DNA from 4 places in the Methylorubrum sp. POS3 genome. Region 2 is predicted to be linked to each of the others. Evidence: riboswitches for the same ligand, from Rfam matches in the RefSeq annotation. Region 2 holds a riboswitch; each other region holds the start of a gene.
What was found. Region 2 has a riboswitch for cobalamin ahead of OWC43_RS12660 (TonB-dependent receptor plug domain-containing protein). Riboswitches for the same ligand answer to the same signal wherever they lie in the genome.
Positions count from the first base shown of each region.

Region 1: linked by a shared signal. The riboswitch ahead of OWC43_RS04370 (hypothetical protein) and the one ahead of OWC43_RS12660 (TonB-dependent receptor plug domain-containing protein) in region 2 are both predicted to bind cobalamin.
Region 3: linked by a shared signal. The riboswitch ahead of OWC43_RS15440 (TonB-dependent receptor) and the one ahead of OWC43_RS12660 (TonB-dependent receptor plug domain-containing protein) in region 2 are both predicted to bind cobalamin.
Region 4: linked by a shared signal. The riboswitch ahead of OWC43_RS07250 (CbtB-domain containing protein) and the one ahead of OWC43_RS12660 (TonB-dependent receptor plug domain-containing protein) in region 2 are both predicted to bind cobalamin.

Region 1 covers NZ_JAPRBT010000001.1:919,533-924,505, reverse strand. The annotation lists gene OWC43_RS04390 (sensor histidine kinase) at 1-7, shown strand, start outside; gene OWC43_RS04385 (VIT family protein) at 223-918, shown strand; gene OWC43_RS04380 (hypothetical protein) at 1,006-1,554, shown strand; tRNA gene OWC43_RS04375 (tRNA-Ile) at 2,191-2,266, opposite strand; cobalamin riboswitch at 3,207-3,411, shown strand; gene OWC43_RS04370 (hypothetical protein) at 3,520-4,290, shown strand; gene OWC43_RS04365 (TonB-dependent receptor) at 4,290-4,973, shown strand, end outside.
Region 2 covers NZ_JAPRBT010000001.1:2,710,681-2,715,653, forward strand. The annotation lists gene OWC43_RS12660 (TonB-dependent receptor plug domain-containing protein) at 1-1,938, opposite strand, end outside; gene OWC43_RS12665 (hypothetical protein) at 1,930-2,067, shown strand; cobalamin riboswitch at 2,061-2,258, opposite strand; partial or broken gene OWC43_RS12670 (adenosylcobinamide amidohydrolase) at 2,368-3,048, opposite strand; gene OWC43_RS12675 (IS256 family transposase) at 3,360-4,616, shown strand; gene OWC43_RS12680 (hypothetical protein) at 4,705-4,953, opposite strand.
Region 3 covers NZ_JAPRBT010000001.1:3,330,858-3,335,830, reverse strand. The annotation lists gene trmFO (methylenetetrahydrofolate--tRNA-(uracil(54)-C(5))-methyltransferase (FADH(2)-oxidizing) TrmFO) at 1-297, shown strand, start outside; gene OWC43_RS15445 (hypothetical protein) at 406-597, opposite strand; gene OWC43_RS15440 (TonB-dependent receptor) at 748-2,976, opposite strand; cobalamin riboswitch at 3,003-3,202, opposite strand; gene OWC43_RS15435 (HupE/UreJ family protein) at 3,454-3,999, opposite strand; gene ureG (urease accessory protein UreG) at 4,047-4,664, opposite strand; gene OWC43_RS15425 (urease accessory protein UreF) at 4,672-4,973, opposite strand, start outside.
Region 4 covers NZ_JAPRBT010000001.1:1,525,617-1,530,589, reverse strand. The annotation lists gene cobN (cobaltochelatase subunit CobN) at 1-812, opposite strand, end outside; gene cobW (cobalamin biosynthesis protein CobW) at 960-1,994, opposite strand; gene OWC43_RS07260 (DUF1636 family protein) at 2,000-2,404, opposite strand; gene OWC43_RS07255 (CbtA family protein) at 2,397-3,164, opposite strand; gene OWC43_RS07250 (CbtB-domain containing protein) at 3,193-3,369, opposite strand; cobalamin riboswitch at 3,410-3,635, opposite strand; gene cobU (bifunctional adenosylcobinamide kinase/adenosylcobinamide-phosphate guanylyltransferase) at 3,727-4,248, shown strand; gene cobO (cob(I)yrinic acid a,c-diamide adenosyltransferase) at 4,245-4,844, shown strand; gene OWC43_RS07235 (alpha/beta fold hydrolase) at 4,953-4,973, opposite strand, start outside.

The DNA.
Region 1 (4,973 bases), 1.8 Mb from region 2:
CCTGTGACGGTCGACAATCGAGCGCTGGAAGCTGGCTGAGCAATGCTTACTTATTATAGATAAGAATTAAGACTTGTTCGATTGTCTCCAGCCCTCAAATTTGGTCCGCGACATCGACATCGATTGGACTTATCGAGGGTTTGAGGGTGCAGGCGATCTACCGTCATTCTCATTTCCGGGAAGCGGTGTCCGCATCGGACCCACCGTCAGGGTTTTGCGATCATGCGTGCCATTCATGCGGAACAGCATCTGATCGACCGGGTCGGCTGGCTGCGCGCCGCCGTGCTGGGAGCCAATGACGGCCTCGTCTCGACGGCGAGCTTGATCGTCGGCGTCGCGGCATCCGCTGCCGGCTCCGGCGAGGTCTTGATTGCCGGATGTGCCGGTCTCGTCGCCGGAGCGATGTCGATGGCGGCGGGCGAATACGTGTCCGTCAGCTCCCAGGCCGATACCGAACAGGCCGATCTCGAACGGGAGCGGCGCGAATTGGCGACCGACCCGGCGGCCGAGCAGGAAGAACTGGCCCGCATCTACGTCGAACGGGGATTGAACGCCGACCTTGCGCGCCGGGTGGCCGAACAGCTCATGGCCAAGGACGCGCTCGGCGCCCATGCACGCGACGAACTCGGCCTGTCCGAAATCACCGCGGCACGTCCGGTCCAGGCCGCCCTCACATCCGCCGCAACCTTCTCGGCCGGTGCCGCTCTTCCGCTGCTCGTCGCCGTTGTCTCGCCGCCTGCCATCACGCTCTACACCGTCTCCGCGGCATCGCTGATCTTCCTGGCTGTCCTCGGCGCCCTGGGCGCCAGAGCCGGCGGAGCGCCGGTTTTGAGAGCCACGGCGCGCGTGGCTTTCTGGGGTGCGCTCGCCATGGCCGTGACCGCCGGCATCGGCGGCCTCGTCGGAAAGGCGGGGTGAAGTGCCCGAGACGGATCTTCGAGGCCAATCAAACACCGTCCGCTTTCAACCCCCTGCCGATCACGTTCCCTCGCCCACGAGACGCCCATGATCGATCGTTTCGCGCTCAATGCCGCCTTGGAACGCTTGCTGGGTGAGGCCGACACGTTCGATGAAGCCGATGCCGCCATGCTCATCGCGGGCGTACCGCTGACAAAGCCCGGTATCCCGTTCCGCTGGAGCTACACGGGAACGGACAGATCGCGCGGCGTCGAGGGTTACGCATCCGGCCACGGCAACGTGACGGATGGTTCCGAGCGAACGGTCAGGAAGGAGGGAGGCTGGGGGACGGACGCTCTGCGGGTCGGCGGCTACACGATTGTTCACCGACCCGGCACGCTCATAATCGAGTTGATGTGGGCCAAGCATCGACGCATCATCGATCAGGGCCATGGTCCGTCGCAGGCCGCGATGCTCCACTATCACCGCGTGACGAAGCAGCCGAGGGAGTTGCGGATCGAGCGCGTCGTTCCCTTCACGCTGTGGTGGCCGTTCCCGCGCATTGAGCTGACGCTCGGCATCACGCGGTACGTGCCGTGGAAGAAACCAGCCACGCGGACGGGTGGTGGCGCGTCAGCGCCTCCGCGATCACCCTGAAGCGCCGGTACGCGACATCTGATAGGGCTTCCGCTCGGTTGGAGCGGCGAGGCGAGCCAGCGCGGCAACCGAGCGAAACTCAAATCCGCCATTCCGAAGGGATCGACCGGATTGGGTATGAGGAAGCCGTCCATGGCACCCTCTCGCCGCTGCTGTGCGGCGGTCGGAGCGGAGCCATCATCGCGCGCCGGGATGGATGGACCATACCGCTTCAGCGTCAGCGAGGACGCGCAGTCTCTCGGCAAGAGCGCGTCCGGGGGCGGCCGCAATGATTGGGCGGCATTAGACCACAGATTCGATGAAGAATGAAAAGCGCGGTGCCAGCAGCCGGAAACCGAAACGGATGCTGGTATTTCCCCTATCCACCGCCGTACTGTACTGTCAAAATCATTGTATTGGATATCGGATCTGACAGGCTGCACCAAGTTATCGAGCTAAAGCAAAATTTCTCGAAATCCGCCTCTTCACCGATATTCAATACCACCCAATCGCCACCTTATTGATTCCGCTTAACCACTGGCGATTGTATGATCGAAATCTCAGCTAGATATGTAGCTCTTGCTGCAATCGTGGGTGCACGGTTGATTAGGCTGAGATTGCTCAAGCGCTTCTTGTTGAAGCCCATCTCGAGAAATATGGTGGGCCCGGCAGGACTCGAACCTGCAACCAGACCGTTATGAGCGGTCGGCTCTAACCATTGAGCTACAGGCCCATTGTCATATCTGTCGGCACCTTTCGCGTGCGCCAATCATCGGCCAAGGATTGGGCTAGAGAAGCGGCGACAGATACCTTTGTCACGAGTAGCGGCGGGACGGGTCTGAGGCAAGGGGCGACGCGCCCTCCCCTCGCCTGTTCGACGTTGGATGCCTGAACTCCGGGCCTGTCCCTATCGTCTGCCATCGTCTTCGAGGCGAAAGCCGTGACCGACGACCATGTGGAGGGCCTTGGTGGAGTCGGCGTACGTTCGCCTGGCCATCGGATATCACTCCCTGGCCGGTCTGGCTGCGGTCGCGGCCTTGGCTGCCTGCGCATATATCGAATTTGCGCTGGGCAATAAGGACAGTGCGCGAGCTATTCAGCACAGAACACCGCCACCGACAGGCCCCAAGTCGTTATATACCACCCTCTAGCCCCAAAAAGCGGCATAGTTTTGATTTCATATTTGTTACCTCATTTCTATAGAGCAACAAAATGCACATCGGCTCTTTGTTTTTAAGCATTGCCTTCGTCGAGCACGTACTTCAATTAGCTGTCCTGCAATCCCGCGATTTGCCCAGATTTTTGCAGCGTCACTGCGTGTCGTGCACATAAAAACGAAAATGTGACCACACCCCTATCGCGCTTGACATTTATGAAACGTTATATTGTTACATGTCCCTATGAGCAATCACCAGATTTCAAGCGAGCCCTCGATCTCTGGAGGGAGCCTCAACTGCAGGCTTAGCAGCGTTGTTTCTTGACCATATTTATAGGGCTGCGCGGATCCTGACCGCGATCCGCCAAACGTCGATCGATCAAATGCGAGATATTCCAACATAATCCGACGAAACACCATAATAAATTCAATATAAGTTCGGCGCTTACTAAAGTCAGAAGCTTTAGTAATTTTTCAGAAGCAGGTCCTCAACAGTTGACAAGCCTCGCACCGTCTGGCTCCTGAGCACGGTAAAGGTTCTCGCCGGCATGTCTGGAGAGCTAAGAGGGAATTCGGTGAGGCGCCTGCACCGAAGCTGCCCCCGCAACTGTGAGCGGCGAGCCATCCGTCGATCTGCGTCACTGGTGGACGATCACCGGGAAGGCCAGACGGTTGGCTGTGACCCGTGGGCCAGGAGACCTGCCCTGACCATACGAAGTCTCGTGGGCGGGGTGTCCCAACGGGCCGCATGAACGCGCGTCGCGGCAGAGCGATGCCGTCCTGCGCCCATTGGTCCCCCGACAAGGTTTGGGGAAGGACCGATGAAACTGATGGGCGATGATGCCGGATTGTCCGGCGTTGCACCGCCGGAGACGAGGGCGGTCGATCCCCTCGAACTCTACGCGGCGGGCATCGACACCTCCGATTACGTCGGTCGCGTCGCTCCGCTTGTGCGCGCGGCAGTGCCGCAGATCGGCGACCTGCTCGATATCGGGGCCGGGGGTGGGCAACTCGGTCGGGCCGTGCGCGATCCGCATGGCACCTGGACCGCAATCGAGCCGGCGGCGGGGATGCAACGGCGCCTGCATGCCCTCATCCCGTCGCCGTACGTTTTGCCGCTCGGCTGGCAGCAGGCCGATCTGCCACCGGGATGCGCCGACACGGTGCTGGCCGCCAATATCGCGGCCCCCCTCACGGAGGCCCAAGCCTTTCTCCGTCAGTGCCGCGTCTGGTCACGCGGCAGCATCGTCTGGGTGGTTCCGGCCCAGCACGGTCCGCGCGGCCTGTGTCTCGCGGGCTGCCTTCCCCGCGCTTGGCACGGAGAGGACGAGACGCCGGGCGTCGATCTGGTTCGTCGCAGCCTGACGGCGCAGGATCAGCCGGCCATCGTCGCGCAAGCGCATTGGACCTTCAGCGCCGTCGTTCCCGACCTGGAGCGGACCGCCGCCTTCCTCGCCGATCGTCTCGGCTGGGCACCGGGCGATGTCCGCCGCGGCGATCTCCGCGCGCATCTCGCCGCCCAGGCCGAACCCGTGCCCGGCGGGCATCGCCTCTCCGTTCCCCGCACCTCTGCCCTGCTCGTCTGGAGGAAAGCTTCGTAATGTCGTGCCGTCTTCGTCTCCTCGCGCTCGCGCTGACCAGCGGCTGCGTGCTGCTGTCATCGGCCTATGCCCAGGAGAATCCCGCGATCAGCCTCGACGAACTCGTGGTCACCGCCACCGGGCGCCCGGAGCCGCGCTCCGAGATCGCCGGCACCGTTCAAATCATTGATCGCACGGTGATCGAGAATTCGACGGCGCGGTCGGTCACCGATCTTCTGGCCGAGAACGCCGTCGGCTTCTTCTCGGAATGGACGCCGGGCCAGACCTCGATCAACATTCGCGGCGGCGCCACCGATGGGCAGGGCAAGGATTTCCGCAGCCAAGTTCTGGTGCTGATGAACGGGCGCCGCGCCGGCACCGCGAATCTGTCCAAGCTCTCGGTCGCCGATGTCGAGCGCATCGAGATCGTGCGCGGGCCCTCCTCGGTGATCTATGGCAGCCAGAACATCGGCGGCGTCATCAACATCATTCTCAAGACGGGGCGGAGCGCGCCGGGCACTCTGGTCGAGGGCATCGGCGGCGTCTGGGGCTTGGCGCAGGGGCGCGCCCAGACCGGCGGGGTCGTCGGACCGTTTGACTATTATCTCGGGATCTCGGGGGGACGACGCGACGATTACGTCGCGGGCTCGGGCGACCGCATGGCCAACACCCAATGGAACCGGATGGGCATCACCGGGGCGCTC
Region 2 (4,973 bases):
GACGGCGAGGCCGGGCCCCAGGAACCCGGTCGGGTTCTGGTAGCGCTGGTCGAACAGGTTATCGATGCGCGCGAACAGCGTCGTCGTCTCCGACAAGACGTAGTTGGCCGAGAGGTTGACCAGCGTGAAGCCCGGGTTCTTCAGCCGCGTGATGGAGAAATCCCGATTCCCGTCGACGAAGGAGCCGATGGAGATCAGCGTGCCGGTGAGCGTCAGGTTCGGCAGCGGCGTCCAGATACCGGTGAGACTGACCTTATGGCGGGGGCGCCGGAGCAGCTCCTGGTTGGCGACCTCGTCCTTCGTCACCGTGTTCGTGTAGTCGACCCGGGCGCTGAGGCTGTCGGTGAGCTTGACCGAGACGAAGCTCTCCGCGCCGTAGGCCACCGCCCGGCCGACGTTCACGTTGGTCGAGTAGGTCGGGAAGTAGGCCGTCTGGATCAGGTTGCGGAAGTCGGTTTCGAAGTAGGTCGCACCAACCAGCACCCTCTCGCCGAGCGGCTGCTCGAAGCCACCATCGAACCCGAAGCTTTCCTCCGGCCGCAGGCTCGGGTTTCCGAAGAAGCGGAAGCCCGGATAGTCCTGGTAGAGCTGGCTCAGGGTCGGCGGCTTGAAGCCGGTGCCGACGCTGCCCTTCAAACGTGTCTCGGTGCCCGGAAGGATGTAGCTCGGCGCGACCCGAAAGGTGGTGGCGCCGCCGAACTGGTCGTTCGCGTCGTGGCGGATGTTGGCCACGAGGAAGGCGCGGTCGGTGATGGCAGACTGGAGTTCGGCGAAGCCGCCGGTGTTGCCGTTCGCGCGGTTCAGGCCGGTCGTCTCGATGCGCTCGTCCTCGCGTTGCGCCCCGAACAGCAGGAGGTTGCCTGGCGCGAGTTGCACGTCGCCGCGGTAGTCGAAGCGGGTGCGCTCGCCGAAATACGTGGTCGGCGTCGGCACCGAGAGCGGATCGAGGGGCCCGGCGAAGAGGCGGTCGAAGCTGGCGTAGTTGGCCCCGAACACGTTGTGGAAGCCCGGCACCGGCGTCCACTCGGCCTCGCCGCGCATGAGGAGCTGCTGCTGGTCGTTGAGGTTCCGGTACGGCAACGGCCGGTAGGGGAAGCCGCCGTCCGCCTGGTCGAGATAGGCGCTGTCGGAGAAGCGCAGCACGTAGTTCAGACGGAAGGTGTCGCTGAGCTGCGCGCCGAGCTTTGTTGAGACGGTCTTGGTGTCAGTGAAGGCGGTCCGGAGCGGCACGCCAACTGGCAGGAGCTCGAATGGTGTCACCGGCAGCGCGGCCTGGCGCAGGTGCTGGACGCTGACCGAGTAGTCGAAGATTCCCTCCGAACCGGAGATGCGGCCGCCCTGATTGGCGGTGCCGTAGGATCCGCCCTCGACGAACGCGGTGGCCCTGGCCGGTCCCTCGCCGCGCTTCGTCACGAAGGAGATCACGCCGCCGATGGCATCCGCGCCGTAGAGGCCGCTCTGGGGCCCGCGCAGCACCTCGATGCGGGACAAATCCTCGGTCAGCAGCTGGCTGAAGTCGAAGGCGCGGTTCGGGGTCGAGGGGTCGTTGACGTCGATGCCGTCGATCTGGACCTTCACGTGGTTCGAGTTGGTGCCGCGGATGAAGACCGAAGTCTGGCCGCCCGCGCCGCCGGTGCGAACCACGTTGAGGCCGGGCACCTGCTGCAGGGCGTCCGGCACGGTGCGGACCTGCTGGGCCTGGAGAAGGTCCGAGGTCAGCACCGTGACGCTGGACCCCGTCTGGGTGACCGGCGTCGGCACGCCGGTGGCCGAGACCGAGATCTCGGCGAGCGAGACGGCGGCCTCGCCGCCGCGCGGCACGTCTGCGAAGGGCGCGGCGACCTGCTGGGCATGGGCTGCGGGCGTGGCGAGCAGGGCCGGGCCGGCGCAGGACAGCGCCAGCACGCTCCGGAGAGCGGAACGAAGGGGATGGGTCACGGGAGACAGGCCTCGGGGCAACGGCTGTGGCACGTCACCGCGAACGAGGCCTCGGGAACCGCCTCCTCGCAGGATTGGCGGACCCTCGACACCCGCCAGGACACCCCGCCCGACGCGTTTCGCGTGTGACCACGACTGACGGCAGGTCTCCTGGCTCGCGGGTCGCTGCCCTCTCACCGTCTTCCCGGGCGAGGCTGCCCAGTGACATGGTGGCGGAAGGCTCGCCGCTTACAGTTGCGGGGGCAGCCGCGGCATCGAGCTTGCGCCTTCACCGCGTTCCCTTTTGATCCCCGAAGGGAACCGTCCCGTCCTCCATCCCATCGCAGCCGGGCACAGTCAATCACGCGGAAGCAGGCATCAGGCGCCTATTGCCGGAACGCTGCACCACCAGCACCGCTTTCGCTACGCGTCGCCGTGGCGGTACGTTGATCACGCAGAAGCGCGAGGACGGCTCGCATTCCTCTCCTTGCACCAAGCTGCACCACCTTCCGAGACAGCTGCGAAAACGGCTGCTCCGACAGCCTCGCCGATCGGGGTATGAAGGCCGGCGAACCAGGCGGGTTCACCGGCTTGAGGAGCGGCGACGACGATGCAGTCTGTGCCGGTACCCGACACGACCTCTCCGTGTGGCCGGTAATCTAATGCGAGAACGGCGGCCGTTCGCGCCTACGTGACAATCGAAATCGTCTCGATCAATGCCGCCTGCGAAAGGGCGCAGGATACGTGCACGAGTATGTTGATCGTGCCGAAGAGAGGAGGCGTCGATGCCTGCGAGCAGCCGACGCGCGTTGCATTCCCGAGACCGATCGTTGTGAGGCAGGTCGCCGATACAGTCCCGACCTCTGCCTGAGCAAGGTGATGACGTCGAACGTCGCGCGACGTCATCAGGGCAATTGCGTCGCCGTGCCCTGCCGCCGCCATCCGTTTTTCCAGAAAGGCGAAGGGGTCGAGGTCTTGCGGTAGGTCCGCGTCACGCACCTCCAACCAGGCAACCTTGCGACCACCTTGGAAGCCGGGTCGAATCATCGCCCAGCTCAGCAGAGTCTGAGCTTCGTGAAACGCCGTGACGAGGTAAGGCTGCTGGCAGGTGATGTGGAAGGGGAGCTTCATACGACAGTCGGGTAGCGAACGGCTTAGCCTTCCTGTCAGCGCATCGGCCGGTGGGTCAGTCAAGCGCCGAGGTCACGTCCACTATCGAGATTGAAGCGGACCTTAGATGGCATTGCGCGGAGCGTCAGCTTGGGGTCAGTAGCCCCCGCCCTGCTTCCAATGAGCTTCGAAGCCGTTGCTGGGGGGGCACGGGGGCATGCTCGACCGCGTTCAGAGCTATGCGGGAGATTGGGTGACGCGGCGGGTGTGAAGGTGGCGTATCGAGGCGGGTGTCGAGCCTGCCAGAACCTCTCATCGAGAGCGATACGCCTATGGACAGCCCTACCAACATCGTGCGGCTTCGTCAGCCCGAGGACATCGACGATCCCCTGACCGAAGTGCTGCGGGCCGGGGCCCGGCGCCTGCTGGCGCAGGCCGTGGAGATGGAGGCGGAAGCCTTCCTGACGGCGATGCAGGACCGTCGGCTGCCGGACGGGCGTGCCCGGCTGGTTCGGCACGGCCACGGGCCGGAGCGTGAGATCCAAACCGGGATCGGGCCGGTGCCGATGGCACGGGTGCGCGTCCGGGATCGCGGCGCGACGGGCGCCGAGGACCGGGTCCGGTTCACCTCGACGATCCTGCCGAAGTGGGCGCGGCGGACGCGCAGCCTCGATGCGCTGCTGCCGATCTTGTACCTGCGTGGCGTCTCCACCGGCGACTTCCAGGAGGCGCTGGCCGCGCTGCTCGGCAAGGATGCTCCGAACCTCTCGCCCGCGGTCGTGACGCGGCTCACGGCGACCTGGGCGGACGAGTACGCCCGTTGGCAGGGCCGCGACCTCTCGGCGCGCAGATACGTCTACGTCTGGGCGGACGGGGTCTACCTGCAGGCTCGGATGGAGGATCAGGCCGAGTGCATGCTCGTGCTGATCGGGGCGACGCCCGAGGGCAGGAAGGAACTGGTCGGCTTCCAGGTCGGTGTGCGCGAGAGCGCCCAGAGCTGGCGGGAACTGCTGGTGGACGTGAAGCGGCGCGGGCTGTCCATCGCGCCGGAGATCGCGGTCGGCGACGGCGCGCTCGGCTTCTGGCGGGCGCTCGACGAGGTCTTCCCCGGCACGCGCCATCAGCGCTGCTGGGTCCACAAGACCGCCAACGTGCTCAACAGGGTGCCGAAATCCGTGCAGGGCACGATGAAGGCGGACCTGCGCGAGATCCACGCCGCGCCGACCGAGACGGCGATCACCGACTTCGTCGAGAAGTACGGCGCCAAGTACGCCCGCGCCGCCGACGGCCTGATCAAGGACCGGGAGGCGCTGCTGGCGTTCTTCGACATGCCCGCCGAGCACTGGGACCACCTCCGGACGACCAACCCGATTGAGAGCGTGTTCGCCACGGTGCGCCACCGAACCGTGCGGACGAAAGGCGCCCTCTCGCCGATCACCGCCAAGCTGATGGTGTTCAAGCTCGTCATGGCGGCCGCGAAGACCTGGCGACGGCTGAAAGGTGAAAACCAGTTGCCCAAGGTCGTCGCTGGCGTCATCTTCCGCGACGGGACCGAGGTCATCGCGCGCCCAGATCACCGCGCCGCCTGACACCCTCCGTCACCCAAAACCCCGCATAGCTCCCGCGTTCAGCGAGCAGGACACATATTCCCAAGTTCTCAGAGTGGTGCCGGTTACATTAGGGCTCCGCACAGAGCGCTTCAGCCTCTCGCTTGTGCGTGACGCCATCGTATCCGGGGCAGCCGGTGAACGCGCTGTCGCGGATCTCACGCACCACGAACAGCAGCAGCAAGGCAGCCAGCAGCATCAACACGGCCCAGGCAGCGAGGTCCGACAGGCGCTCACCCGGCAGGAGCAAATCGGCTGTGCGACGCAGCCGCTGCGAGAACCGGCGAGGGTGCGAAGAGGAGCGACGGCTCTCGGACATGACCTGGGATCTGCAGTTTC
Region 3 (4,973 bases), 620 kb from region 2:
AGCCTCGCCCCCCTGCCCCCGACCACCGCGCTCGGCGCGCTGATCGCCCATATCACCGGCGGCCACATCGAGGCGGGAATCGAGGCGGAGGCCAACGCGCCGCGCTCGTTCCAGCCGATGAACGTGAATTTCGGCCTGTTCCCGCCGCTGGATCGCATGCCGCGCAACGAGACGGGCCGGCGCCTGCGCGGTCCCGAGAAGGCGGCGCTGAAGAAGCGGGCGCTCACCGACCGGGCGCGGGCGGACCTCGCCGTCTGGCTCGGGGGCGACGAGACGCCCCTCCGGGCGGCGGAATAGGCGCCGCAGAGTCCGAGAGCCGGTCCCCACCTTTCGGGCCGATGCACTCGGCTGTTGTGCCGCATCGGCCTTTTCCGAAAGCCGGTCCCCACCTTTCGGGCCGAGGCTCTAGCCGGGCTTGTCCGCGTCGCCGGGCGTCTCGGGCTTCGGGTCCTTCGACGGGTCGGGATTGTCCTCCGGCCGCATCGTCGCCCCCGACGTGCCCTTGCCGGGATCGCCCGTCTGCTCGTCGATATTGCCGAGCGCCCCGCCCTCCTGCGTCTTGCTGTCCTTCGTGCCTGGCTTCTCCGGCTTCCTCACGGCGGCCTCCTGTGACGAGGTCCGGGCATATAGTTCTTAAATGATGGACAGCTAGTCGGTTTCGGAGGGTAAATAGAATTATCATTCTATTTCTGCGAAGCGCGCACCGTCGGTCAGCGGGGTCGATCCGAGGATGCGCCGAACCTCGCGTCAGAACCGGCCCGCGAGCGTCAGCCGAACGGCGGTCGGCTCGACCGGGTGGAAGTGGCGATCGGCCCGCGCCTCGCCCTGAGGGACGACCCGCGACTCGTAGTAGTAGGTGATCTGGTCGGCCTTCGCGTTCGTCAGGTTGAGGACGTCGAGGGAGAGGCTGACGCCGTTCTCGAAGGCGTAGCCGATCCGGCCGTTGAGCAGGGCGGTCGCCCGCGAGCGCACCGAATTGTCTTCGATGAGGGGGCGCGGACCGAAATAGCGGAAGCGCAGGGATCCGAACCAGCCGGCCCCGTCGCCGAAGGCGATGCCGGCCGAGGCGATGGTGGTCGGCGCGTCGGGAACGCGTCCGCCCGCCGGATCGCGATCGGCGAAGCGGGCATTCGTCACCGTCAGGTCGCCCTCCAGCTGGAGCCAGGGCGTGAGGGCGTAGCGGTTGGTCCATTCGAGGCCGAAGCGGCGGGTCGAGCGGCTCGGCTCGGTGGTGCCGGCATCGCCGACGAAGAGGTTCTCCGAGGCGAAGTCGAGGCGGAACAGCGCCAGGGCGGTCTCCAGGCCCCTGATGGAGCGGTTGCGCAGGCCGATCTCGTAGCCGGTCGAGGGAACGAGGAAGGGGGAGCGCGCCACGTCGAAGAGCGGGCTCGACGGATCCACGGTCGCGGTGACGCCGCGCACGTCGTTCGAGTGGAAGCCGCCGCCGTAATTCAGGTAGAGTTCGGTCTCGGCCCAGGGCCCGAGCACGAGGCCGAGCTTCGGCGTCACGATGGCGTCGCGGGCTTGGCCGGAATTGGCGGGCAGTTCGGAGCGGACATCGGCCCAGTAGCCGTCGGCGCGGAAGCCGACGCTGGTGCGCAGCCAATCCGTCCAGCGCACCCGGTTCTCGGCGTAGAAGGCCGCGCTCGTCTCCAGCACGCGGTCGTCGCGCACGCTCGAGCGGAACTGCCGGTTCACGGTGTTGAACAGGCCGACCCGCATCGCGTCGGTGCGGGTCTGGACGCCGATCTCGTTCTCCATCGGCCGTCCGAACAGGTCCCCGGAGAAGACGTGGCTGGCCTCGGCCCCGCCCAGCACCCGGTCGTCGAGTTGGCGGAACTGGTCGCCGTTGACGGGATCGTTGAGGAAGTAGGTGAAGTTGTTCCAGAGATTCATCCGGTAGCGGATGAGATAGGCATTGGCCCGGCTGAGCCCGGCCTCGCCCGTGTGGCTCCAGCGGCCCGAGAGGGAGAAGCGGCCGGTATCGCCGCCGTCGGACGGGTCGAGGGTGCCGAAGCGGCCGATGATTCCCTCGGCGACCGCACGCTCCGGGATCTGGTTGGTGGCGTTCCACTTCGCCCAATAGGCCATGCCGGTGACGGCGAGGCCGTCGAGCGCCGTGCCCTGGCTGTAGCGGACGACGCCGTTGAGCTTCTTCAGGCGATCCGGCACGTCCCAGGGGCCGTCATAGGTCTGCGCCTCACCCGCCACGAGCAGCGTGCCCGCGCCGAGGGGGGCGGAGGCGATGGTGAGCGCGCGCTTGTAGCCGAACGATCCGATCGAGGTCAGCGCCACGTTCTTCGCGACCGCGTCGAGGTAATCGATCCGCACCGAGCCGGCGGAGGCGAAGTCGCCGTCGCGCACGAAGTAGGGGCCCTTGTGGAACTCCACCGCGCCGACGAGTTCGGGGATCAGGAAGTTGAGGTCGGCATAGCCCTGGCCGTGGGCATGGGTGCGCATGTTGACCGGCATGCCGTCGACGAAGAGCGCGATGTCGGTGCCGTGGTCGAGGTTGAACCCGCGCAGGAAGAACTGGTTGGCCTTCCCCTCCCCCGAATGCTGGGTGACGATCAGCCCCGGCACCGCTTCCAGCACCTCGCCGGGACGGGTGACGGGCCTCGCATTGATCTGCGCACCGGAGACGATCCCGCCGCTCGCCGATGCCACCGGCTGAAGTGCGCCGCCGATGCCGGTCACACCGCCGACAGCGCCGGCGCTGGCCGAGAAGGCGGCGGGTGGCCGCGGAGCTTCGCCCCCGACGGAGAGTTCCTCCAGGGTGACCGACTCCTGGGCCGTGGCGGGAAGCGGGGGAGCGGCGAGCGCGGCGGCGAGCGCCGCCAGACGGAGGACCGTCGAGGGATGAGCAGGGGACACGGGCGAAACAGCCTCGGGCAACGGCAGTGGCACGTCACCGCGAACGAGGCCGCGGACTTGCCCGACCCTAAAGCAGGATCGGTGCCGTCCCCGGCAACCCATCGGTGCACCCCGCCCGACACGCCTCGCGTGTGACCACGACTGACGGCAGGTCTCCTGGCTCGCGGGTCGCTGCCCTCTCACCGTCTTCCCGGATGAGGCCCATCCAGTGACATGGTGGCGGAAGGCTCGCCGCTCACAGTTGCGGGGGCAGCCACGGCCTCGGGCCGAAGGCCCTCACCGCGTTCCCTTTTGATCCCCGAGGGGAACCGTCGCCACCACGGTTAGCACGGCGGCCGCCTCCGCCGTCAACGCGCGGTCCGGGGGCGAAGGGCGAATCAATACGCCCGTGCCCGAACGGCGACACCCGGCCGACCCGAGATGGCGGCCCGATCGCGGCCCCACGCGGCGACCGGATCCGGGACGGTTCGGTCGGCCCATGCGCCGCAGCGGCTGTCCCCGGAAGCCGGGTCCCCCGTTCGGGCCGATGCGCCCGCCGCCCCTTGGCTCGCCGCAGGGCGGCGGCGCGTCGTCCGGTCGTCACGCACCCTGGCGCAGGGCACCACCGGATCGCGGCAGCCACCGCGTCAGCATGAGGCCGGCAACGAGGCCCGCCGCGTGGAGGCCGACGGTCGCGGCGAGGAAGCCGAGCCCGTAGGAGAGGCCCGAGGCGGTCTCGGGCATCTCGGCCCCGTGCGCCGCGCCGTGGAACACCGCGAAGGCACCGACGAGGCCGGCCAGAGCGGCCAGTGGGATCAGGCGGGCGCAGGCCGCCATCACGGCGAAGGCGGCAACCGATGCGAGGATGGCCGGCTCGACGAAGGGCAGATCCAGGCCGGCCATGGCGAGGGCTGCGCCGATCGTCATCATGCCGAGGAAGGAAGCCGGCAGCAGCCAGAGCGCCCGCCCGCCGACGAGGCCGGCGATGATCCCCACCGCGACCATCGCGAGGATGTGGTCGGTGCCGTGGATCGGGTGGGCGAAGCCTGCGGCCAAGCCCGCCGCCTCGCCGTGGCCCGGATGGGCGAGGGCCGCGCCGGGCACCAGCAGGAGCGCCGTCGCGAGCGCCATCGAACGAGAGATCATACGGGTCCTCCGGAAATGCATCGTGGACAGCGTCACGATGTCAGACGTCATTGGGCGAGCCCCCCTGCTTCGATGACGAAGCGGGCGATGGCGTCGGCCCCGTGCCCCTCGCGCAGGGACGAGAACACGTAGGGCCGCTCTCCCCGCATGCGGCGGGTATCGGACTCCATCACGGCAAGATCCGCGCCGACCAGGGGGGCGAGATCGGTCTTGTTGACGACGAGGAGGTCCGAGCGGGTGATGCCGGGCCCGCCCTTGCGCGGGATCTTCTCGCCGCCCGCCACGTCGATGACGTAGAGGGTGATGTCGGCGAGTTCCGGCGAGAAGGTCGCGGCGAGATTGTCGCCGCCGGACTCGATCAGCACCACGTCGAGGGCGGGGAAGCGGCGGCGCATCTCGGCCACCGCCGCGAGGTTGATCGAGGCATCCTCGCGGATCGCCGTGTGGGGGCATCCCCCCGTCTCGACGCCCATGATCCGCTCCTCGGGCAGGGCCCCGGCCACGGTCAGGAGGCGGGCATCCTCCTTGGTGTAGATGTCGTTGGTGATGGCGCAGATGTCGTAGGTGTCGCGCAGCCGCTTGCACAATTGCTCCATCAGCGCCGTCTTGCCGGAGCCGACGGGGCCGCCGATGCCGACGCGGAGCGGACCGTTCACAGATGCCATGGCGTCCTCATGATCGGAAGATCCTCGAATACTGGGTCTCGTGCCGGAACGAGCCGAGATCGACCCTGAGCGTGGCCGAGCCCAGCGCGTCGAGGCCGAGCGGCTCGACCGCCTCGGCGAGCGCCGCCACCCGGGGAGCGAGGGAGGCGACGATGCGGGTGCCGGCCCCCTGCCCGATCGGCGCGACGCGCAGGCCCGCCGAGACGATGGCCTGGACGAAGGCGAGGCCGTAGGCGGCGAGCATCGCCCCGCGCCCCATGCCGTGGGCGCCCGAGGCCGCGCCGACGGCCACCGGCAGCGCCACCGGCC
Region 4 (4,973 bases), 1.2 Mb from region 2:
TCGTCGCGGGCCGAGAAGGCGGTGGCGGCCAGCACGATGTCGGGTTGATGGCAACCGAGCGTCGCCCGCAGCACCGCGACGGCCTCCGGGTCCTTCAGGCTCGACACCGCCAGCGTCAGGCAGCCGATCCCGCGCTCCCGCAGGGCGGCCGTGAGGTGGATGGCCGGCGCGGTCTCGCCCGAGAGCACGGCCGAGCGGTAGACGAGGAGCAGCACCAGCGGTCCCGTTCCGGCGGCTTCCGCCCCCCGCTCGACGGAGACCGGGCCGCAGCCGGGACACCAGGCGAAGCCCCGCGGCAGCGCGCGGGGCGGCTCCGGCGCGAGGGCGTGGCCGGCCTCGACGGCGAGCCGCCGCAGCAGGTTGGTCAGGTTGCCCGGTCCGCCCGCGCGGAAATAGGCGTCGAGGGTCGCGCAGGTCTCCGACGGCAGGGTCGAGAAGGCGTCGAGACGGGGATCGGGCCGGTCGTCGCCGGGCAGGACCGCGAGCCGAACCCCGTTCGCCCGCGCGGCGGCGCTCGCCCGCTCGATGCCGTAACGCCAGTAATCGAGGCCGCCGAGGCAGCGGATCACGCACACCTTCGCCCGCGCGATCACCGCATCGACGTAGAGATCGACCGACATCGGATGGCGCAGCTGCGCCATCTTGGCGAGCCGCAACGACGGCAGGTCCGGATCGGATGCGTGGGCGCGGGCGATGGCCGCGAGATCGGTATCGGTGAAGGACAGGACGACGATCTCGCCGGGGGTCTGGCCGAGATCGATCGCCGCCTCGCCCTCGTCGAGGGAGACCGTATCGATGCGGATCAGGTGCATGGCGCGCCCGTCCTCCCGGCTCGATCCGCAGGCATGCCGGTCGCCCGCGCAGAGGCGGGCTGCCGGGCCGGCAGCAAGGCCCAGGCGCGCCGCCGCAGGCCCATCATGGACCTGCCTGCCGGTGCGGCTGTCGCCCTGCGAAAAAGATCATCCCCGCAGCGCGGCGGCGACCGCGTCCTTGTCGAAGCCCTTGAGACCGATGACGACGAGGCGGCCGTCGCGGGGTTCGCTGCCCTTCCAGGGACGGTCGTAATGGTGGGCGACGCGGCGGCCGACCCCCTGCACCACGAGACGCATCGGCTTGGCCTTCACCTCGGCGAAGCCCTTGATGCGCAGCACGCCCTCGGTCTCGGCGGCCTTCTCGACGCGGGCGGCGAGGTCTTCGGGGCTACCCGCGACGCCGATGGGGAGCGCCACCGATTCGAAGTCGTCGTGGTCGTGGTCCTCGCCCTCGCCGTGATGGGAGGGGCGGGCGTCGAGGTCGTCTTCGGCCGCCGCACTGATCCCGAGCAGCACCCGCGGATCGAGGCGGCCGTGCTCGGTGGCGACGATCTCGACGGCGCGGGGCAGATGCGCCTCGATCTCGGCGCGGACCTTGTCGCGGGCCGCCTCGTCCAGAAGATCGGACTTGTTGAGCACCACGAGGTCGGCGCAGAGGATCTGGTCCTCGAACACCTCCTCCAGCGGATTGTCGTGATCCACCGCCTGATCGGCGGCACGCTGGTTGGCCAGGGCGTCCGGATCCTCGGCGAACAGGCCGGAGGCGACCGCCGGGCCGTCCACCACGGCGACGACGCCGTCCACCGTCACACGCGAGCGGATCGCCGGCCACTGGAAGGCCTGGACCAGGGGCTTGGGCAGGGCGAGGCCGGAGGTCTCGATCAGGATGTGCTCCGGCGGCTCCGGCCGGTCGAGGAGCTTCGTGAGGGCCGGAACGAAATCGTCGGCCACGGTGCAGCAGATGCAGCCATTGGGCAGTTCCACCACCGAATCCTCGGTGCAGCCCTCGACGCCGCAGGAGGCCAGGAACGAGCCGTCGAAGCCGAGATCGCCGAACTCGTTGACGATGACGGCGAGCCGCCGGCCGCGGGCCTGCTCGATCGTGTGGCGCACCAGCGTGGTCTTCCCGGCTCCCAGGAAGCCGGTGACGATGGTGCAGGGAATTTTTTCGAGGATGGCCATGAGGGTCAGGATTCCGCTCGTGTCGGGGTCAGCGGCGGGATGCGGGCGACGACGCCCTTGCGAAACGCCTCCGGTCGCTCGCGCCAGGGCACGAGGCCGTCCGGAGTCTCTTGATAGCGGCGCAGGCCCGCCAGGATGGTGCGGGCGGAATCCTGCGGATTCTCCAGCGCGTCGAAATCGCCGTAGACATAGGTCCAGCGACCGGCCGACGCGACCGCGACCGAGCAGGGCCGCTTGCAGACCGAGAGGCACTCGACGCCCTCGATGGCCAAACCCGGCACCGGCTCGCGGGCGGCCTCGGCGATCACGGCGGCCAGCAGCCGCGCGCCGGCCCGCGGCTCGGCGGGATCGCCCGCCGCCCGACAGGTGGTGCAGACGGAGAGAACGGTCTCGCGCGGGTCCTCAGGCATGCGCGCGGTCACTCGCCTCGCGCCCGAACAGGCCCCAGGCCCAGCCATAGGCGAGGCCGATCAGCGCCCAGAAGACGAAGCCGATGGCGAGGGAGCGCGCCGCGAACTGCGCCGCGCTGGCCGGCGGCACCTGCGAACTGACCGTGTCGATCGATTGCGGCGCGCCGGCGAGATGCGGGGCGACGATCAGGACGAGGCCGCCGAGGATCGTGATCGGCACCCGCCGGACCGCGATGAGGTAGAGGCCGATCCCCGTCGCCGCGACCGTCATGATCCACCAGCTCTGCCGCAGCACGAGGGGCGCGGCCCCCATCCCCGGCAGTTCCGGCGGCAGCCCGACCGCGGGGGCGAGCGCCACCGCGAGGAAACCGGCGATCCCGACGGCCAGCCCACTGCGCGGGGTCGGCTCGCGGCCGAGCGCCAGCATCACCGCCGCGAGGAGCAGCGCGTAGCCGACGCCGCCGATCAGCGTCGCAAGGCCGGTGAAGGCCATGCGCTGAAGGCCGGGCTCGGGCTGCCACGCGTCGGGCTTCTCCGCTCCGCCCTGGGCCGGATCCTGCGACGGACCATGAGCATGGGCGTGCACGATCAGCGCGGCGGGCGCGATGGCGGGGGACGGCGCCTGGGCATGGGAATGGCCGCCCTCGAAGGTCTCGGCCTGAAGGATCAGGGGCGAGGTGAGCGCCAGCTGCAGGCCCGTCGTGACGACGGACGCGAGGAAGCCGGCAACGAGCGCTGCCGACACCAACCGGAGAATCATGGAACCGCTTTCGCGCGTCGGAAAGCGATCAGTGGCAGGGGAAGTTCTGGGCGTGGCGGAAATCGTGCGCCGCATTGTGCAGCACCGCCGCCGGGGCGAAGCCCGCCACGAAGACGAGACCGAGGCCGAGGAAGGCAGCGACGAGCAGGGTGCGGGCGCTCTCGCCGGTGCGGAGGGCGGAGGTCTGAAGGGTCGCGGTCGTCATGGGTCACGGGCTCCGGCCGCCCCACCGGCGGCATTCGAGAAAAGTCTTTTCGCGGGACGGCAGGTCTCCTGGCTCACGGCTGCCGAGCGCCTCAGGAAGCTCCCGAGAGATGCTCGATCGCGCCTGCCGCCTTCCCAGGTCGCCCCGGTGGCTCTCGGCAGGAACTCGCCGCTCACAGTTGCGGGGGCAGCTGCGGTTTCGGGATCGTCCCTCACCGCATTCCCTTTTCACCCCGTTGCCGGGGCACCGTCCTTTTCATCGTTCTAACGCGGGTGAGGGTGCCTTGCAAAGCGCCATTGCGTGATCGACCGCGCCCGGTGCAAAGCGGCGCGCATGGATACTCGCCCTCCCGACCGGATGACGCTGGTGCTCGGCGGCGCCCGCTCGGGAAAGAGCGCTCACGCCGAGCGGCTGATCGAAGCCTGTCCCGCCCCCTGGCTCTACCTCGCCACCGCCCAGGCCTGGGACGACGAGATGCGGGCGCGCATCGCCGAGCACCGGGCGCGGCGTCCCTCCGGCTGGCAGACCCTCGACGTGCCGACCGCCCTCCCCGAGGCGATCAGGGCCGCGACCGGGCCGACGCTGGTCGATTGCCTGACGCTCTGGCTCACCAACCTCCTGCTCGCCGAGGCCGACCTCGAGGCCGCGACCGAGGCCCTGGCCCGCGCCTGCGCCGCCGCGCCGGGCCCCCTGGTGCTGGTCGGCAACGAGGTCGGCCTCGGCATCGTGCCGGACAACGCCCTCGCCCGCCGGTTTCGCGACGCGGCCGGGCGCCTGCATCAGCGGCTCGCCGCGCAAGCCGACCGCGTGGTCCTCACCGTCGCCGGCCTGCCGCTGACGGTGAAGCCTTCCCCCGACCCGACAGGACACCGCTCATGAGCGACGACGACCGCCACCGCGAGAAGATGGCCAAGCGCAAGGCGGTGCAGGACGCCGAGGTCGCCTCGAAGAAGATCGAGAAGGGCCTGCTCGTCGTCCATACCGGCCCCGGCAAGGGCAAGACGACGGCGGCCCTCGGCCTGGTGCTGCGCATGCTCGGGCGCGGCCACCGGGTCGGCGTGGTGCAGTTCATCAAGGGCGCCTGGGACACCGGCGAGGCGCATGCCCTGCAACGCTTCGGCGACCAGATCGCTTGGCACGCCCTCGGCGAAGGCTTCACCTGGGAGACCCAGGACAAGGCCCGCGACATCGCCGCCTGCCGCAACGCCTGGGAGACGGCCCGCACCCTCATGGCGGACGAGAGCATCCGCCTGCTCGTCCTCGACGAGCTGAACATCGCGCTGCGCTACGATTATCTCGACCTCGACGCCGTCGTCGCCGATCTGCGGGCGCGCCGGCCGGATCTCCACGTCGTCGTCACGGGCCGCAACGCCAAGCCGGCCCTCATCGAGGCCGCCGATCTCGTCACCGAGATGGGCAGCGTGAAGCACCATTTCGCCGCGGGGGTGAAGGCGCAGGAGGGAATCGAGTTCTGAGATGGCCGCGTAGGTCGGCCCCTCGCCGCGCGAAGGTCCGGCATCCGAGGCGCGTGGCCCCGGCGCGAGGCCGTCTTGCATCTTTGCGGACCGCCCCGACGTTCTGCGTCACGGCCCTGCATCGTGCTC